Regions from separate parts of the Rhodococcus sp. NPDC078407 genome, predicted to be linked through region 2. Evidence: predicted binding sites of a transcription regulator. Region 2 holds the regulator's gene; each other region holds the start of a gene.
What was found. The regulator LexA, encoded in region 2, represses DNA repair genes until DNA is damaged. The targets are predictions, from matches to a motif close to CGAACANNTGTTCG.

Region 1 (4,194 bases), on a different contig from region 2:
CTCGTCGATCTGCTCGCCAACGACGCCTCGGACGTCGTAGGCCTTGATGACGGCGTTGACGGACTCTGCGGTTCGGGCCACGAAGATTCTCCTGGTGATCGTTCTTGCGACGCCGCACCTCGGCGCCGTAGAGCATGGGGACGGTGCGCTTCACACACGTATCGGTAGAACGGCACCGACCGTTTCGGCCCTGGTCGAAACCTTGCCAGACACCGGTCGGACCAGCCAGTCGTATCGGCATTTCGGACATCTCGACTCGTACACCGCAAGACCGGACGCGTGGTGCGCTACGTCAGGACGTGGGGTCGGGGAGAACTCGAAGATGGCCACGCCTGCCGGTTCGCACGGCGGGGGCGGATCGGCGTTCACCGTCGGAAGGACGAGAGGTCGACCGATCGCTCTCGCGGTCATCGCCACGTGCGCGGTCGCCGCGGCCCGCCTCACGCACTGCCTCCGCGAGAGCCGTCAGATCGTCCTCGTCGGGCGTCGACGTCGAGTAACCACCCTCGTACCGGACGAGTTCCCAGCCCTTCGGTGCGGTGGTCGTCGACGCGTGAATCTCGCACAGATCCCATGAATGGGGCTCGTCCACAGTGGCCAGCGGCCCGACGACCGCGGTGGAATCGGAGTAGACGTATGTGAGCGTTGCAACGGCAGAACGGTTGCAACCAGGCCTGCAGCAGCCACGCAGTGATCTCACGAATGCAGACTATCCGGTAGGTGCAGCCGACCGAACGACCGACACACCGGACGAGCGCGATAGCCTCCCCTCATGCCTCGATTCTCTCCCGCGCGCCGGATCACCTCTCGGTCCGTGGCACGGCACGGCCGCGGCATCCGCGGGCCGATCCTGCCGGAGGACATCCCGGCCCGACGCTCGAGAGCGGAGAAGTTCGACCGATTGGTCCTCGACGCATTCGCCCGAATCGATCATCGTTGGCACGACAAACTCTCGAAGCTCGACATCGCCGTCGACGAGGTGCCGAAGATCAGGGCGCTGGATCCGGAGTCCGTGACGTGGCCACCCGAAGTGGTGGCGGAAGGTCCGGTTCCGCTGTCCAGATTGGTTCCGGCCGGGATAGACAAGCGCGGAGAGTCCACACGCGCGAGGGTGGTGCTGTTCCGACGACCCCTGGAGCGTCGGGCGAAGCACCCGGAAGATCTGGAAGACCTATTGTTCGAAGTTCTCGTCGAGCAGGTGGCGACCTATTTGGGAATCGATCCCGACGAGGTCGATCCGAGCAGCGCCACAGAATGAGAGGGGTTGTCGCAGAATCTCGAGCCGGCGTTCGAATGCTCAGCCGATGCCGCGCTTGAGCCGACGCCGTTCCCGCTCGGACAGCCCGCCCCAAATTCCGAACCGCTCATCGTTCGCGAGCGCGTACTCGAGGCACTCGTCCTTGACCTCGCAGCCGAGGCAGATTCGCTTCGCTTCGCGGGTCGATCCGCCCTTCTCCGGGAAGAACGCCTCGGGATCGGTCTGCGCGCACAGTGCGCGCTCCTGCCACTGATCCTCGATCTCCTCGAACATCTCGTCGAAACCAGCGACAAGACTGAGGAACGGCTTCGCCGGCGGAACGGACTCGGCCACGAACGGCATCAGGTCGGCATCGTCATCGCTGTCGGAATCCGTTCCGATCTCGGTGTCGATCTCGGCGTCGAGTGTGTGGGCAACGTACGCAGAACCCGCGTCGATCGCGACGCTCGAATCTGCGCCGTTGTCGGACTCGGTTTGCGGCGCGTCGTCGACAGCGCTGAGATGTGCAGTGGGTCCGCCCCGCTGATCACGTGTCACGTGCTCGTCATACATCGCTTCCGCCTCCTCACCTGTGATAGCGCAGATACTTTCGGTCTCCGTGTGCTCGAACACCTTGCCCCGCGCAAGTATTCGATCGAACCGGTCCAGTCGAACGCGCCTCGCGTCCTCTCAGACCCTCGACCTCTACTCGACGTCCACCAAGGGGCGAAAAGGAAGGGAACGAGTGTTCGAAACCAGGTTCGCCGCAATCGAACTCGTGCTGCGAACACTGAATGACATACCTGTGATTAGACACGCACAGGTGTGTCGCGGTCAAGCCGATCGCGCAAATCCAATACCATCCCATGCCCGAAATCGGCGCTCTCCCCGAATCGAAGCCCGTCCCGTGCGTGTCGCGGCGGTTCTGGTACCCGCACACCGTCCGCTCGTTCGGTACGTCGCCGGGGTGGGCGGCCGATCGACACCGCCACAACCCCATTAGGCTCGTGCGTTGTGAAAGTTACTGTTCTGGTCGGTGGCGTCGGCGGCGCACGTTTTCTACAGGGTCTCAAATCCCTGTTCGGCAACGACCCCGAGCACGAGATCACTGCGGTGGTGAACGTGGGCGACGACGTGTGGATGCACGGTCTTCGCATCTGCCCGGATCTCGATACGTGTATGTACACCCTCGGTGGCGGGATCGACACCGATCGCGGATGGGGCCGCATTGCCGAGACCTGGAACGCCAGGGACGAGTTGGCGGCCTACGGGGCCGATCCGGATTGGTTCGGGCTCGGTGATCGTGACATCGCGACGCACCTGATCCGCAGTCGTATGTTGCGCACCGGATTTCCCCTCTCGGCCGTGACCGAAGCTCTGTGCAACCGATGGCAACCCGGCGTTCGACTGCTGCCCGTCACCGACGATCGATCGGAGACCCACGTCGTCGTCACCGATCCGGACGACTCGAGCGGTGAGCAGCAACGCGCAATTCACTTCCAGGAGTGGTGGGTTCGTTATCGAGCTCAGATTCCGACCCATAGTTTCGCCAATATCGGTGCCGAACAGGCGAGCCCCGCGCCGGGAGTGTTGGACGCTATCGCGGAAGCCGACGCGGTGATTCTGGCACCGTCCAATCCGGTGGTGAGTGTCGGTGCAATTCTGGCGGTGCCGGGAATTCGCGGTGCCCTCCGAACCACGGCAGCCAAGGTTGTCGGCCTGTCCCCCGTGGTCGACGGTAAGCCGCTGCGCGGCATGGCCGACGAGTGCCTGTCCGTCATCGGTGTCGACACCACCGCACAGGCGGTGGGTCGCCACTACGGAAGCCGCAGCGGTACCGGCATTCTCGATGCGTGGCTCGTACACACCACCGATTCCGCAGTCGTCGACGGAGTGGACGTGCAGTCGGTCCCGTTGCTGATGACCGACCCCGAGACCACAGCCGTGATGGCGCGTACCGCGCTTCGTGCAGCCGGACTCGACCTGTGACCGAAACCCCTGAGCCCGAGTCGATCCGAGCAGTGCCGCGCGATCATTCGCCGGGTGGCTCGATCGAGATGTTGCCGATCACCGGGCTGCCGGAATTCAGACCGGGTGACGATCTGGCCGCGGCGATCGCCGAGCGAGCGCCGTGGCTGCGCGACGGCGACATCCTGGTCGTCACCAGCAAAATCGTCTCCAAGGTCGAGGGGCGGTTGGTGCAGGCACCTCGAGATGCGGAAGAACGGGACGCAGCCCGCAGAGTTCTGGTGGAGCAGGAAGCGGTGCGCATCGTCGCGCGCAAGGGCCGAACCCTCATCACCGAGAATCGGCTGGGGATCGTTCAGGCCGCGTCCGGTATCGACGGCTCCAACGTCGACGGTGGCGAACTGGCACTGCTGCCCGAGAACCCCGATGCCAGCGCGGCGGCCCTGCGCGCAGCTCTGCGAGACCTGCTGGGCGTGACGGTGGCCGTGGTCGTCACCGACACCATGGGCCGCGCCTGGCGCATCGGTCAGATCGATGCCGCCATCGGTGCCGCGGGCCTACCGGTGCTGCACGCGTACGCGGGAGCCGAGGACGGTCAGGGCAACGAGCTCGTGGTCACCGAGGTCGCGATCGCCGACGAATTGGCTGCTGCCGGCGATCTGGTGAAAGGCAAGCTGGGCGGCGTCCCCATCGCCGTCGTTCGCGGCCTGGCTCCGGTCGACGACGGCTCCTCCGCGGCGGCGCTGTTGCGCGGCGGCGAGGACGACCTCTTCTGGCTCGGAACAGCGGAAGCCCTCGATCGTGGCCGCCGCGAGGCCCTCCTGCTACGGCGGTCTGTGCGGCAGTTCTCCTCCGCCGCTGTCGATCCCGAATCGATTCGGGCTGCCGTGGCCGACGCACTCACCGCCCCGGCCCCGCATCACACTCGCCCGGTGCGATTCGTCTGGGTCAGAACCCCTGCGCTTCGTCGCCGCTTGCTCGAGACGATG
Region 2 (4,194 bases):
GACGGCCCGGCTGCTCAGCTCGGTGCAGTTCTGTGCGTAGGTCTCGTTCTTGCCGCCATCGGTGTCGTCGTCAAGGTCGCAGGCCGACGCGTGTTGGACGCCGCGATGCCTCCTGTCGTGACCGGTGCCGTGGTGGTGCTCATCGGGCTCAACCTCGCTCCGGCCGCAACCACGTCGTTCGAGGCGCAACCTCTGATCGCCGCCGTCACGCTGGTCGCCATCCTGCTGGCCACAGCGGTCGGACCAGGGCTGGTCGGCCGGCTCGGAATTCTCGTCGGTGTCGTCGTGGGCTGGGTGTTCGCCGCTGTCACCGGTGGCATCGCGCAAGCCCGGCTCGACGCGCTGGACGCGGCGAGCTGGATCGGCCTGCCCGAGTTCCGCGGACCAACGTTCGAGCTCTCGGTGATTCTGGTGGCACTGCCGGTGGTGATCGTCCTCGTCGCCGAGAACGTGGGCCACGTCAAGGCCGTAGCGGCAATGACCGGCAAGAACCTCGACGACGTAGCCGGTGATGCACTGATCGCCGACGGCCTGGCCACCACGCTGGCCGGAGTCGGTGGTGGTTCGGGTACCACCACGTACGCCGAGAACATCGGCGTCATGGCGGCCACCCGCGTCTATTCGACGGCGGCGTATTGGGTCGCGGCCGTCACCGCGATCGTGCTGGCGTTCTCGCCCAAGTTCGGTGCCCTGATCTTCACCGTGCCCGACGGCGTCATCGGCGGCGCAACATTGGTTCTGTACGGGCTCATCGGACTGCTGGGCGTTCGCATCTGGACCGACGCGAAGGTCGACTTCACCGATCCGGTCAATCTCATGGTGGTCGCCGCGGCGCTCGTCGCGGGTATCGGTGACCTGACGCTGTCGGTCGGCTCGGTGGAACTCGGCGGTATCGCGTGGGGCTCGCTCGGAATCCTGATCGGCTACCCGATCGTCTCGGCGCTCGCCCGAGGCAGAACGGGCAGGCGGAGCTAGCGAGGGCGGTCACGGATCGCGCGCGTTTTGGTCATCGACCCCCGGTGCACTGCGAACGTACTGTTGAACGGTGACGTCAGTCGCACCGACGACCGCGCTGTGACACCCCTTTCTCGTGGTCGACGACGGTGCGCATCGAACAAGGAGATCTGCGTGGAACGCACACTTTTCGAGCCCGAGCACGAGCTGTTCCGGGAGTCGTACCGGAAGTTTCTCGAACAGCACGTAGCGCCCAATCACGCGAAGTGGGAAGAGCAGAACATCGTCGACCGCGGCGTCTGGGTCGAGGCCGGTAAGCAGGGCTTCCTCGGAACTGCTGCGCCGGAGGAGTTCGGCGGCGGCGGAGTCAAGGACTTCCGCTACAACGCCATCGTCACCGAGGAAACCACCCGCGGCGGCTACAGCGGCATCGGCTTCACACTGCACAACGACGTCGTCGCGCCGTACTTCATCGAGTTGGCCAACGACGAGCAGAAGCAGCGTTGGCTCCCCGGATTCTGCTCGGGTGAGCTGATCACCGCGATCGCCATGACCGAGCCGGGCACCGGCAGCGACCTGCAGGGCATCAAGACCAAGGCCGTCCGCGACGGCGACGACTGGGTGCTGAACGGGTCGAAGACGTTCATCACCAACGGAATCAACGCCGATCTCATCATCGTCGTGGCCTGCACCGACCCGGAAAAGGGTGCCCAGGGCTTCAGCCTGTTGGTCGTCGAGCGCGATATGCCCGGCTTCGAGCGTGGCCGCAATCTCGACAAGATCGGTATGAAGGCCCAGGACACAGCGGAACTGAGCTTCACGGACGTTCGAGTGCCCGCAGCCAACCTGCTCGGCGAAGAAGGCATGGGCTTCATCTACCTCATGCAGAACCTTCCCCAGGAGCGGCTGTCGATCGCCGTCGTCGCCGCGGCGGCCATGGAATCGGCACTGGACATGACCATCCAGTACTGCCGCGACCGCAAGGCGTTCGGTAAGTCGATCGGCAAGTTCCAGAACACCCGTTTCGTGTTGGCGGAGTTGGCAACCGAGACCACAGCCACCCGCATCATGGTGGACAAGTTCATCGAACTGCTCAACGACGACAAGTTGACCGTCCAGGAAGCCGCGATGGCGAAGTGGTGGACCACCGAGAATCAGGTCAAGTTGATCGACCGGTGCCTGCAGCTGCACGGCGGCTACGGCTACATGAAGGAATACCCGATCGCCAAGGCATACATGGACTCTCGCGTCCAGACCATCTACGGCGGCACCACCGAGATCATGAAGGAGATCATCGGTCGCGGATTGAATCTGTGATCCGCTGATCGTTCAGGACCGACGAGAAGGGCCGCAGCGTGTGTGCTGCGGCCCTTCTTCGTTGTGTCCGAACAGAGTTCAGAGCTTGCGCATCACGGTGACGACCTTGCCCAGGATTGCCGCGTTGTTGCCCGGAATCGGCTCGAACAATGGATTGTGCGGCATGAGCCACACCTCGCCCTTGGATCGCTTGAACGTCTTGACGGTGGCCTCGCCGTCGATCATGGCCGCCACGATATCGCCGTTGTCCGCCACGGACTGTTGCCGAACCACCACCCAGTCGCCGTCACAGATGGCCGCGTCGATCATCGACTCACCGACGACCTTCAGCAGGAACAGAGAACCCTGACCGACCAGCTCGCGGGGGAGTGGAAACACATCCTCGACGGCTTCCTCGGCAAGAATCGGTCCACCGGCGGCAATGCGACCCAGAACGGGAACGAACGTGGGCGTCGGCAACCGGTCCTGTTCCTCGGACGAACCGTCGACCGCGGCCGCGGCTTGATCTGCCTGCACCTCGTCGAGGCCCCGTACGTCGACCGCGCGGGGGCGGTTGGCGTCGCGCCGCAGAAATCCCTTCCGCTCCAGAGTCCGCAGCTGATGGGCCACCGACGACGTCGATGTCAGGCCGACGGCGTCGCCGATCTCGCGAATGCTGGGCGGGTAGCCACGCTCGGTCACCGATGCTCTGATGACCTCGAGCACTTTGCGCTGACGCTCCGTCAGGCCGGCGCTGATGTCGGTGCCGACCTCCATGGCCTTGGGCGTCGGCTCCGCGGCCGGTTTCCCTGCCGCGACCTTCGTGGTGGCGGTCGTCTTGGAACCCGTCGTCTTGGAACCCGTCGTCTTGGAACCCGTCGTCTTGGAACCCGTCGTCTCGGCACCCGTGGTCGACCTCGTCGAGGTCTGGTCCTTCATGCTGTCGGCCTCCTGCTGGTGTTCTGGATCCGGTCTGCGTGGTTCTGTCTGCGCGGACTGGAGTTGATGGTGTCGACTCGTGTGGCGTGTGGTTTCTGACACGAATCTAGCGTGTATCAGCTGTTGAATCAAACATCTGTTCGACTCGTGTCGCGTTTTCTACAGACTTTGTCGGAGGCTCGTGATAGAACTTCGAACAAGCGTCCATCGAACGCCTGATCGAACAATCGATCCAATGAGCGAAGACGAGGTTCCGATGACCATCACCACCGATCGTCCCACCACTGCAGGTGTCCGTACCCGGTCCACCGTCGTCGAGCGTCGCCGCCGTGCTCGTCCCGCGCTGCGGAGTTCCATCGAGATGCGCAGTTCCGTCGAGATGCGCAGTTCCGTCGAGATACGCGAGGCGCGGACGACTCCGTGCCTGCCGGTGCTGGAGCCGTCGTGGACCGACGTCACCGATCGCGAGGCGGCAGATCGCGAGTTCGACGAGACCTCGGCGCACTTCGCCGGTCAGTCCGTTCGGATGCGATCGATGGTGTTGTGGGTGCTGGCAGTCGTCGTCGTGGCCGCCGGCCTGATCGGTATCGCCAATCTCCGGGCCGTGTCACCGGATGCCGGCGCGCAGCCGGCCGGTGTGGTCGAGGTGCACGACGGAGCTGTGGTCGAGTATGCGCCTGTCGGATGACCACCGGTCCCACTGCGTGCGTCATGACTGAGTATCCTCGACTGACTGCCCCGACCGAGATGTTCGACGTCGGAGCATCGGCTACGACGGAGGCTCCTTCATGCATTGCCCGTTCTGCAGGCACCCCGACTCGCGCGTGGTCGATTCGCGCGAAATGGACGAGGGGCAGGCAATCCGCCGTCGTCGCTCCTGCCCGGAATGCGGTCGTCGCTTCACCACGGTCGAGGCCGCAGTGCTCGCTGTCGTGAAGCGCAGTGGCGTCACCGAACCGTTCAGCCGCGAGAAAGTGGTCAAAGGCGTACGCCGGGCCTGCCAGG
Region 3 (4,194 bases), on a different contig from region 2:
GTCTGCCTCTGCCTCTGCCTCTGCCTCTGCCTTTTGCATCCGCGTCTACGTCTGCGTCTACGTCCGCCACCGTTCCCGCTTCGGGTTCTGTTGCAGCCCTGTCCGTCTCGCCGTCGGTGCGTCGTTCCCATTCCCCAGTTTCCGCGTTCTGCACCGCCAAGCCGAGTTTCTCTGCGAGCGTGACTGCCTCGGTGAGCAGGATCTGCCACTGACTGTTGCGCGCCAACTCCCGCGCAAGTTCGGGGTCGATCGAACCATGGCCGGCCAGGTACGCCGGATCAGAGAGGAGTCCGATGAGGGTCGCGATATCGACGGTGACCATCGTCAACGGCACCCGCCGATCCGGCAGCTCAGCATCTGTCTTCGGGCAATCCTCGCGCTGGCACAGACACGCCAGGCGGGGTTCGCCGTGCATCCGGGCCATGAACGCATCGCACAGGCGTTCCTTCTTACCGCGGGGGTCCTTCGGGCAGAGGGTGTCGGCCATCTCCTCGAGGAGTTGCCATGCGGCGGCGGCTTCGGGCGCGGTCAATTCAGCTCGGATGCGAGCCAATTCCCCGGCGGGACTGTAGGTGACGGTGCGAAATCTCTTGGCGAACTCCCGCAACGCTGCCGCTTCCTCCGGGGCGACGCGCAGCAGAACGTCCCAGATCTCCTTCTCGAGCGGACCGGGGGAATTGCGGCGGGCGGCTTCGACGATCTCACCCTCGACGGACCTGACGATGTCGTCGGACAGGTTGTCGAGGATCCGGCACACAGTCCGTACTCGTGGAAGGTCGATCTCCCCGGACTCGAAGACCTTCTTCACCAGGGGCAGTCGGGTGTGGAGGGCGACTCCGACCGAGATGTACGCCTCGGCAACAGTCGCCGAACACCCCAACGCCACCGCCATTTCGGTGCGTCCGTATCGGCTGTAGTGCTTGTGCTTGGTGTCGAGGGTGATCCAGTTGCAATGCACGCGATAGCACGCGGCGATCTTGCGGGCCGCTTGACGGTTTTCTGCTTGCGCGGCAGCGGTCAAAGCGTCCAGTGACACGGTCGGTATTGCCATCGGTTTCACCCCCCAGTGAACCGAACCAGAACTGATGTTCGAACTGAAAGAAGACTAACCCGAGCCACCGACAAGAACGTGACAGCCGAGATTGCCGCGGCTGAGCTGCGAAGACCCCTCTACACTCCACACCATGAGCGAGTCCGAATCCACGTCAGAACTCGCCGAGTTGCGCGCACGCGCATCCCGCGGCGACCAGGATGCCGTCGACGAGTTGGTGGAACTCGCAGGTTCCCGCAACGACCTCGACGAACTCCGCTCCCTTGCCGATGCAGGCAGCAGCGATGCCGTCGACATACTCGTCGAAATTGCCGGTGAACGCGGTGACCGCGCCGAGTTGCAGAGGTTGGCGGCCGCAGGCAACCAGGACGCCGCAGACGTCCTGAACGAATTGGGAGACTAAGCAGGCCGCGCCCCCAGTTGCACTGTGAGTCGGTGCGCCGCATCGAGGAGCAGGGTGCCCAGCTCGCGACGCCGATCCTCGCGGAACCTGGTCTCGACACCGGTCACACTGAGCGCCCACGCCGGCTTGGCGGCTCGATCGAAGACGGCGGCACCGAGACCCCAACTACCCTCCACCAGCAGGGCCGGGTTCACGGCGAATCCCGTGGTGCGAGTCTGGGCAATTCGTTCGCGAACAGCGTTGTGAGAGTGACTCTCCCCCCATTCCGGCACCAGGTCCACGCCGTCGAGGTACTCGTCGACCTCCCGATCGGGTAGATGCGCCAGAATGGCCAGACCCGCCGACGCCACTCCGAGTGGCAGTCGGATTCCCTCGTACAACACATGAGACCGCAGCGGGAAGCTCCCCTCGACCCGGAGCAGGCACACCGTCTCCGATCCCCGTCGGGCCGACAGGAACGCACTCTCACCACTCTCGGTGGCCAACCCCTGCACTACTTTTCGTGCCTGGTCGGTGATGTCGTACCGCAGCGCTGCCATGGACCCCAGCAGGTAGATTTCCGGCCCCAGCGACCAGCGACCGGTGCCGGCGTCCCGATCCACGAATCCTTGGTCGGCGAGAGTGGACAGCAGCCGGTGCGTGGTCGGGCGTGCGATACCGGTCGCCCGCGCGAGCACAGTGGTCGATGCACCCGACGGCTCCTCGGCACCTGCTGCGCGCAACAACGAACAGATCTTTCCGATCACACTGGCGTTGGCTTCCGATGACGTCACCCAGGCATCGTACGTCCATTCAGTGGACGCCTCATCCGAATCTGTTCACCGGACGAGCAGATGACCGCGCGTGCTTCCTATAAAGGCACAGCTCAGGTTCACTGACCACTACGTTTGCTCGACGAACACATCAGGAGCTACAAGTGACTGGAAAGACCTACGCGTCCGCTGCCGACGCGGTCGCAGACATCGGACGAGGCGCGACCCTCGCGGTCGGCGGCTTCGGATTGTGCGGCATCCCGGATGCCCTCATCGAGGCCATCGCGAACACCGATGCCGCCGAACTCGAAGTGTTCTCCAACAACTGTGGAGTCGATGGCTACGGACTGGGAATCCTGTTGGCAGCCGGTCGCATCCGACGAGTCACTGCTTCCTACGTCGGCGAGAACAAGGAGTTCGCACGCCAGTACCTGGCCGGCGAGCTCGAGGTCGAGCTCACCCCACAGGGCACGCTGGCCGAGCGACTCCGCGCCGGCGGCAACGGCGTACCTGCATTCTTCACCCCCGCAGGGGTCGGCAGCCCCATCGCCGACGGCGGGATGCCGTGGCGCTATGACGCCGACGGTTCCGTCTCGATCGCGTCGCCGCCCAAGGAAACTCGGGTGTTCGGCGACAAGCGATATGTTCTCGAAGAGTCGATCAACGCCGATTTCGCGTTGGTGCACGCCGAAACCGGCGACACTGCAGGCAATCTGGTGTTCGACAAGACCGCGATGAACTTCAACCCCCTCGCGGCGATGGCGGGCAGAATCACCATCGCGCAGGTCGAGAATCTCGTCGAACCCGGCGAGATCGACCCGGCCCACGTGCACCTGCCCGGCGTGTTCGTTCAACGCGTCGTCCACACTGGCCCCCAGGACAAGCGCATCGAAAAGCGCACCGTCAGTTCAGGAGTTCGAGCATGACCGCAGGATGGACCCGCGACCGGATGGCAGAGCGCGCGGCGGCCGAGATGGTCGACGGCGAGTACGTCAACCTCGGCATCGGACTGCCGACACTGATTCCGGGGTACCTGACCGACAAGGTCAACGTCACTCTGCACTCGGAGAACGGCATCCTCGGCACCGGGCCGTACCCCACCGAGGACGAGGTCGACGCCAACCTCATCAACGCGGGCAAAGAGACCGTCACCGTCAATCCCGGTGCAGCGTACTTCGATTCGTCGTTGAGCTTCGGAATGATTCGCGGCGGCCACATCGACACCGCCGTGTTGGGCGGCATGCAGGTCTCACGCACCGGCGACCTCGCCAACTGGATGGTGCCCGGCAAGATGGTCAAGGGCATGGGCGGGGCGATGGACCTCGTGCACGGTGCCCGGCGCGTCATCGTGGTCATGGAACATGCCGACCGCGAGGGCAATCCGAAGATTCTCAAAGCCTGCACCCTGCCACTCACCGGCCAGGGCGTGGTGGACCGAATCATCACGAACTTGGCCGTCATCGACGTCGTCGGAGACGGAACGCTCGCCCTCGTGGAGTTGGCACCTGGAGTGACCGAAGAAGAGGTCACCGCAGCAACCGGATCGGCGTTGACCGTCCGTTAACATGACTGTAGGCTCGAACATCGAATGATGTTCGAGCCCACAGTGTTACGTGTCAGTCGGGAATCATGTCGAACGTGTCCGGATGCGGACCGTTCCGACCGTCTTCGCCCTTGTCCAGTGCAGTGATGGCATCGACGTCAGCCGCGCTGAGCTCGAAGTCGAAGATCTCGAAGTTGGCCTTCACCCGCTCCGGCGTCACCGACTTCGGGAAGATGATGTTACCGCGCTGGATGTGCCACCGCAGCACCACCTGGGCGACGGATTTGCCTGTCGCGTCGGCGATTCGCTTCAGTTCGGCGTCGTCGAGAACGTTGCCCTGGGCGATCGGTGACCACGCCTCGGTGGGGATGGCGTGCTCACGGCCGTAGGCCCACACCTCGTTGTTGACGAAGTACGGGTGCACCTCGATCTGGTTCACTGCGGG
Region 4 (4,194 bases), on a different contig from region 2:
GTTGCGTCGTGCCGGGAACCGTGATTGCTGTAGTGCCGGCGTCGGAGATCCAGAACTCGACTCCGTCGCCGAGCATGACAGGAGTCCACAGACCCATGGTCTTCAGGCTGTGGTGATAGCGGCACAGGCAGTGCAGGTTGGTGTCGATCGTCCAGCCGCCGGTCATCGGATCGCGATGGAGATACGGGACGATATGGTCGATCTCGCATTTCTGGGCCGGAACGTCGCAACCCGGGTGGCGGCAGGTGCGGTCGCGATACCGAATGCGTTCGGCCAGTGCAGTTCCAGGGCGGTAGACGAGCGCGCCGGGTGGCGGCAGCACGAGACCGCCGTGACCGTCAGGGTGCGGAGCAAGCCCGCGAGCGGGATCGGTTGCGATGGCCGCTTCGAGTTCGGCAACGAACGTGTACGTGCCGCGATACGGCGTGGCGACACAGGTGTTTCGCGGTGGCTGTGAGGACTTCGGTGTTCGCGGGGGCCGAGGAACAGAACCGCCGACGCGACGACGACCGCGTCCCAGCGGATGAAACACCAGATGCGACCTGCTGCCCTTGGACCTGCTGTTCTTCGCCTTTCGTGCCTGCGATCCTCGGTGCTTCTTCGGGCCGCCCCTCGGATTACTGTGGTTCGCTTCGCTGCTGCTGGCGGTCTTGCCTTCGGCACCTTTGTCTGCGGTGTTGTAGGTGTCGGTGTCGGTGTCGGTGTCGGTGCTGGTGTTGCCGTCGAGGTCCACGAGCGATACGAGGTCTTCGCCGTAGCCCAGGTTCTCGGCCAGGTTGCGTGCCTCGGTAAGGAGGATCTGCCAGTGCGCGTTGTCGGCGAGTTCCCGGGCGTATTCGGCATCGATGGTGCCGTGCCCGGACAGGTGAGCAGGATTGGAGAGAAGACCGGCGAGCGTGGCGAGGTCGACCGTGATCACCGTCAGCGGCGCACGCCGATCCGGGCGCGAAGTATCGGCCGTGCACGGGTGGTCTTCGGTGGGCTCACACATGCATGCCAGTGACGACTCTTGATGCAGCAGAGCCACATACGCCGCCGCTCGCTTCTGCCCTCTGTTCCGCGGATCGCGTCGACACACGGTGGCGGCCATCTCGTTGATGAGTTGCCACGCGGCGGCGGCGTCGGCTGCGGTGAGATCAGCTTTCAGTGTCGACAGCACATACTTGTCGGTGTAGGTGACGTTGGTGTGTCGTTCCAGGTCCTTACGAAGAGCGGCGGCTTCCTCTGGTGCGATGCGGTACATGATCGACCAGATTTCGGTTGCGAGCGGGCCGGGGGATAAGCGTCTGGCAGCGTGGAGAACTTCACTCTGCACAGCCGTCGCCGCGTCCTGCGTCAGATTGTGAGTGCAGCGGTAGATCGCACGGACTCGGGGCAGATCGAGTTCGCCGGCTTCGAATGCGGCCGCAATGGCGGGAAGCCGCAGCCGCAGGTCCATGCCGATCTCGGCGTACGAATTCGCGACGGTCTTCGAGCAGCCCAGAACGTGCGCAATTTCGGACGCTGCATAGTTCCCCGCATCCTGAATGACATCGCCGACCAGAACGTTCTGATGAATGCACGAGTCCCAGATCACGGCGGCCACGGCGACCTTGCGAGCGCACGCTTGATTCTCCAGAATCGCTACGTCTCGGATCTCGCAAAGCACTGCGCTGTCGATATACGGCTTCGATTGTGGCCCCAGATAGGCCGCGAACCGACTGCGCGCTGATGTGGATGTAGTCATCTTGAGTCGCCCCCGGCAAGTGTTGCAAGAAAACGTAGAACGTGTGTTCGATAGTACGGGGGAATGAGGCATCCGTCAACACCAATAGTGTTGTGGCAAAACGGAATCGATGTGCTCGCGCCTATACACCTGCCCACCGACACGTTGCTTCTCCCAGCGAGGAGATCAGGGCGAGTCGTGCATCAACGCGGCGATGTACAACAGCACGGAGTCGCTGCTGGGCGAGGTCGTGTACCCGGTGAGCTTGTTGATCTTGACGAGTCGGTAGGCGAGAGTGTTTCGGTGCAGGTGGAGCTTTTCGGCTGTCTTGGACGAGTTGAAGCCGCTCTCGCCCCACGTCATCAGGGTTCGCTTCAGGATTTCCCAGTCCGGGGCATGGATGATGTCGCCCAGCACGGTGTCGACCAGTCGGCGACGGGTGCTGTCAGGAACAGCCCGAACGGCGTGCAACAGACGCATCCGGTCGATGTCGTAGATGTGTCGTTCGGGAAAAACCTGGCGACCGAGCTCGAGGGCGTCGCGCGCGTCCTGGGCCGACGCGTTCAATCGAGCTACGCCGGACGCGCTTGGTCCCACCCCGACCGCTATCGACCATGTGTTGGCCCTGCCCCGCTCGACGAGCGTCTGCCAGCGACGGTCGTCGTCGGTGGTGGTGCTCCCCATCGGGGTCATCACGGCGATGACATTTCGCGAGAGCCTGCCGGGTATCTCCTGCGGGGTTTCGGCTGTGTGTCGAATCCATTCCAGGACAGCGGTCGTAGGGTCGGCGTCGGTTCGCTTGCCGACCTCGCTCGCCGGCGACGTGTTGTCGGTCTTGACCAGAAAGACACGGCGCGGAATACCGATGTCGAAGGACAGCGCAGCAGCTCGATTCTCGACGCTCTGCATCGACACGTCACTACGGTGCCAGTCGAATACGTCCCGCAGGAAATCTTCGACGGCGCGCTGGCGGGAGACCCTGGTTCCGATGCGGCTGGCCTCGCTCATTAGGATTTCCGTCTGACGCTTGACTATCTGACCGAACTGTTCGACCAGCTCGGGAGCACCGGACAGACCTACGGTGCCGACCACTCGACCATCGAGGGTGAGCGGAAGCGTGCTGCCGGGTAGGCTGCCTCGCAGGCTTCGTACGTCGGCGCTCGAATGACTACGTGTGCTGTTGGTTTCTATCACCACGATCGACGCCTCGTGGAATTGTCCGACGCGGCCCTGTTCGCCGCTACCGAGGACGATCCCGGTGGCGTCGGTGATCAGCACGTTGTGCCCGATGATCTCCGTGATGTCCACTGCGATCTGTTGTGCCAGCTCGTTACTGAGCACGACGAACTCCCGTCCGATTAACTTCGACGTAACGCCGAACCTGGGCATGTGTGCAACTTGCCCAAGAATATCGACGTACGGGAGCCGATGCTGGGCTTTTTGATGAAGACCTGAAAGCAGACTACGGCATACGATTTTTCCATCGCCGACGGAGGAGAAGTCATGCAAGTATTGGATTGGATTGCAGTAGCCGGATATTTCGTAGTGTTGATCGTGGTCGGTGTACAGACCATGAAAAAGGTCTCGAATGTCGATGATTTCGCGGTTGCCGGCAATCGTATTGTCTGGCCAGTCTTCTTCGGCAGCCTCGCTGCTGCATTTCTGGGCGGCGGCGCATCGTTGGGTGTCGCCGGGGCGACGATGCGCGACGGGTACGTCTACATGTTCGCTTTCTGCGCCTTCGGAATCCAGACCGTGCTGGTGGGACTCTTCGTCGCTCCCAAGCTCAAACGCTACCGGGGTGCGCACACACTCGGTGACGTTATGTATTCGCACTACGGCAAGCCCGCTCGCATAATCACGGGCGGATTGTCGATCGTGTTGTGCACCGGGATTCTGGGCGCACAGGCATTGGCGATCGGTACGGTCGTCAACGCAACTCTCGACGTTCCGCCGACACTGGCGATCATTCTGGGTATGGGCATTACCGTCCTCTATTCCGCGTTCGGCGGAGCCTGGGCCGTCATTCAGACCGATCTCCTGCAGTTCGTTTTCCTCGGCGTCCTGATCCCCGTCACGTTGCTCATCGGCTTACATGCAGTGGGTGGGCCTTCGGCTCTCGTCGACGCCCTTCCTTCCGATCACTTGACGCTGATGGGCGAGTACAGCGTCATGAAGTTCGTCGGTTTGTTCGCGGCTCTGCTGCTCGGTGAGACTTTGGTTCCTCCGTATGCGCAACGCACCTTCTCGACCCCCGACTCCTCGCACGCCCGTAAGGGTTTCGTCACCGCCGGCATCTTCTCGTTCTTCTTCTTCTTCATCTCGGCCTCGATCGGAGCGGTTGCATTCGTGCTCTATCCGGACATCGAGCCGGATTCGGCACTACCGACCGTCGTGACGAATCTGATGCCGATCGGTCTGCTCGGATTGTTGGTTGCGGCGCTTCTGGCGGTCGTGATGTCGACGGCATCGAGCTACATCAACTCCGC

Region 1: the regulator LexA is predicted to act here: its motif matches at 1,976-1,989, upstream of cofD (2-phospho-L-lactate transferase).
Region 3: the regulator LexA is predicted to act here: its motif matches at 2,281-2,294, upstream of ACIGGF_RS15545 (CoA transferase subunit A).
Region 4: the regulator LexA is predicted to act here: its motif matches at 1,763-1,776, upstream of ACIGGF_RS09265 (DUF222 domain-containing protein).

The regions. Positions count from the first base shown of each region.
Region 1 is NZ_JBITUQ010000007.1:179,871-184,064, forward strand. Features, by position in the region: gene ACIGGF_RS10310 (phosphomannomutase/phosphoglucomutase) at 1-81, opposite strand, end outside; gene ACIGGF_RS10315 (DUF3499 domain-containing protein) at 293-700, opposite strand; gene ACIGGF_RS10320 (metallopeptidase family protein) at 773-1,258, shown strand; gene ACIGGF_RS10325 (WhiB family transcriptional regulator) at 1,298-1,531, opposite strand; gene cofD (2-phospho-L-lactate transferase) at 2,252-3,226, shown strand; gene ACIGGF_RS10335 (coenzyme F420-0:L-glutamate ligase) at 3,223-4,194, shown strand, end outside.
Region 2 is NZ_JBITUQ010000032.1:28,623-32,816, forward strand. Features, by position in the region: gene ACIGGF_RS23275 (uracil-xanthine permease family protein) at 1-975, shown strand, start outside; gene ACIGGF_RS23280 (acyl-CoA dehydrogenase family protein) at 1,129-2,271, shown strand; gene lexA (transcriptional repressor LexA) at 2,350-3,027, opposite strand; gene ACIGGF_RS23290 (hypothetical protein) at 3,425-3,877, shown strand; gene nrdR (transcriptional regulator NrdR) at 3,978-4,194, shown strand, end outside.
Region 3 is NZ_JBITUQ010000014.1:49,359-53,552, forward strand. Features, by position in the region: gene ACIGGF_RS15530 (DUF222 domain-containing protein) at 1-1,051, opposite strand, end outside; gene ACIGGF_RS15535 (hypothetical protein) at 1,185-1,454, shown strand; gene ACIGGF_RS15540 (IclR family transcriptional regulator) at 1,451-2,227, opposite strand; gene ACIGGF_RS15545 (CoA transferase subunit A) at 2,371-3,132, shown strand; gene ACIGGF_RS15550 (3-oxoacid CoA-transferase subunit B) at 3,129-3,770, shown strand; gene ACIGGF_RS15555 (aldo/keto reductase) at 3,823-4,194, opposite strand, start outside.
Region 4 is NZ_JBITUQ010000006.1:179,091-183,284, forward strand. Features, by position in the region: gene ACIGGF_RS09265 (DUF222 domain-containing protein) at 1-1,726, opposite strand, end outside; gene ACIGGF_RS09270 (CdaR family transcriptional regulator) at 1,892-3,046, opposite strand; gene ACIGGF_RS09275 (sodium:solute symporter) at 3,209-4,194, shown strand, end outside.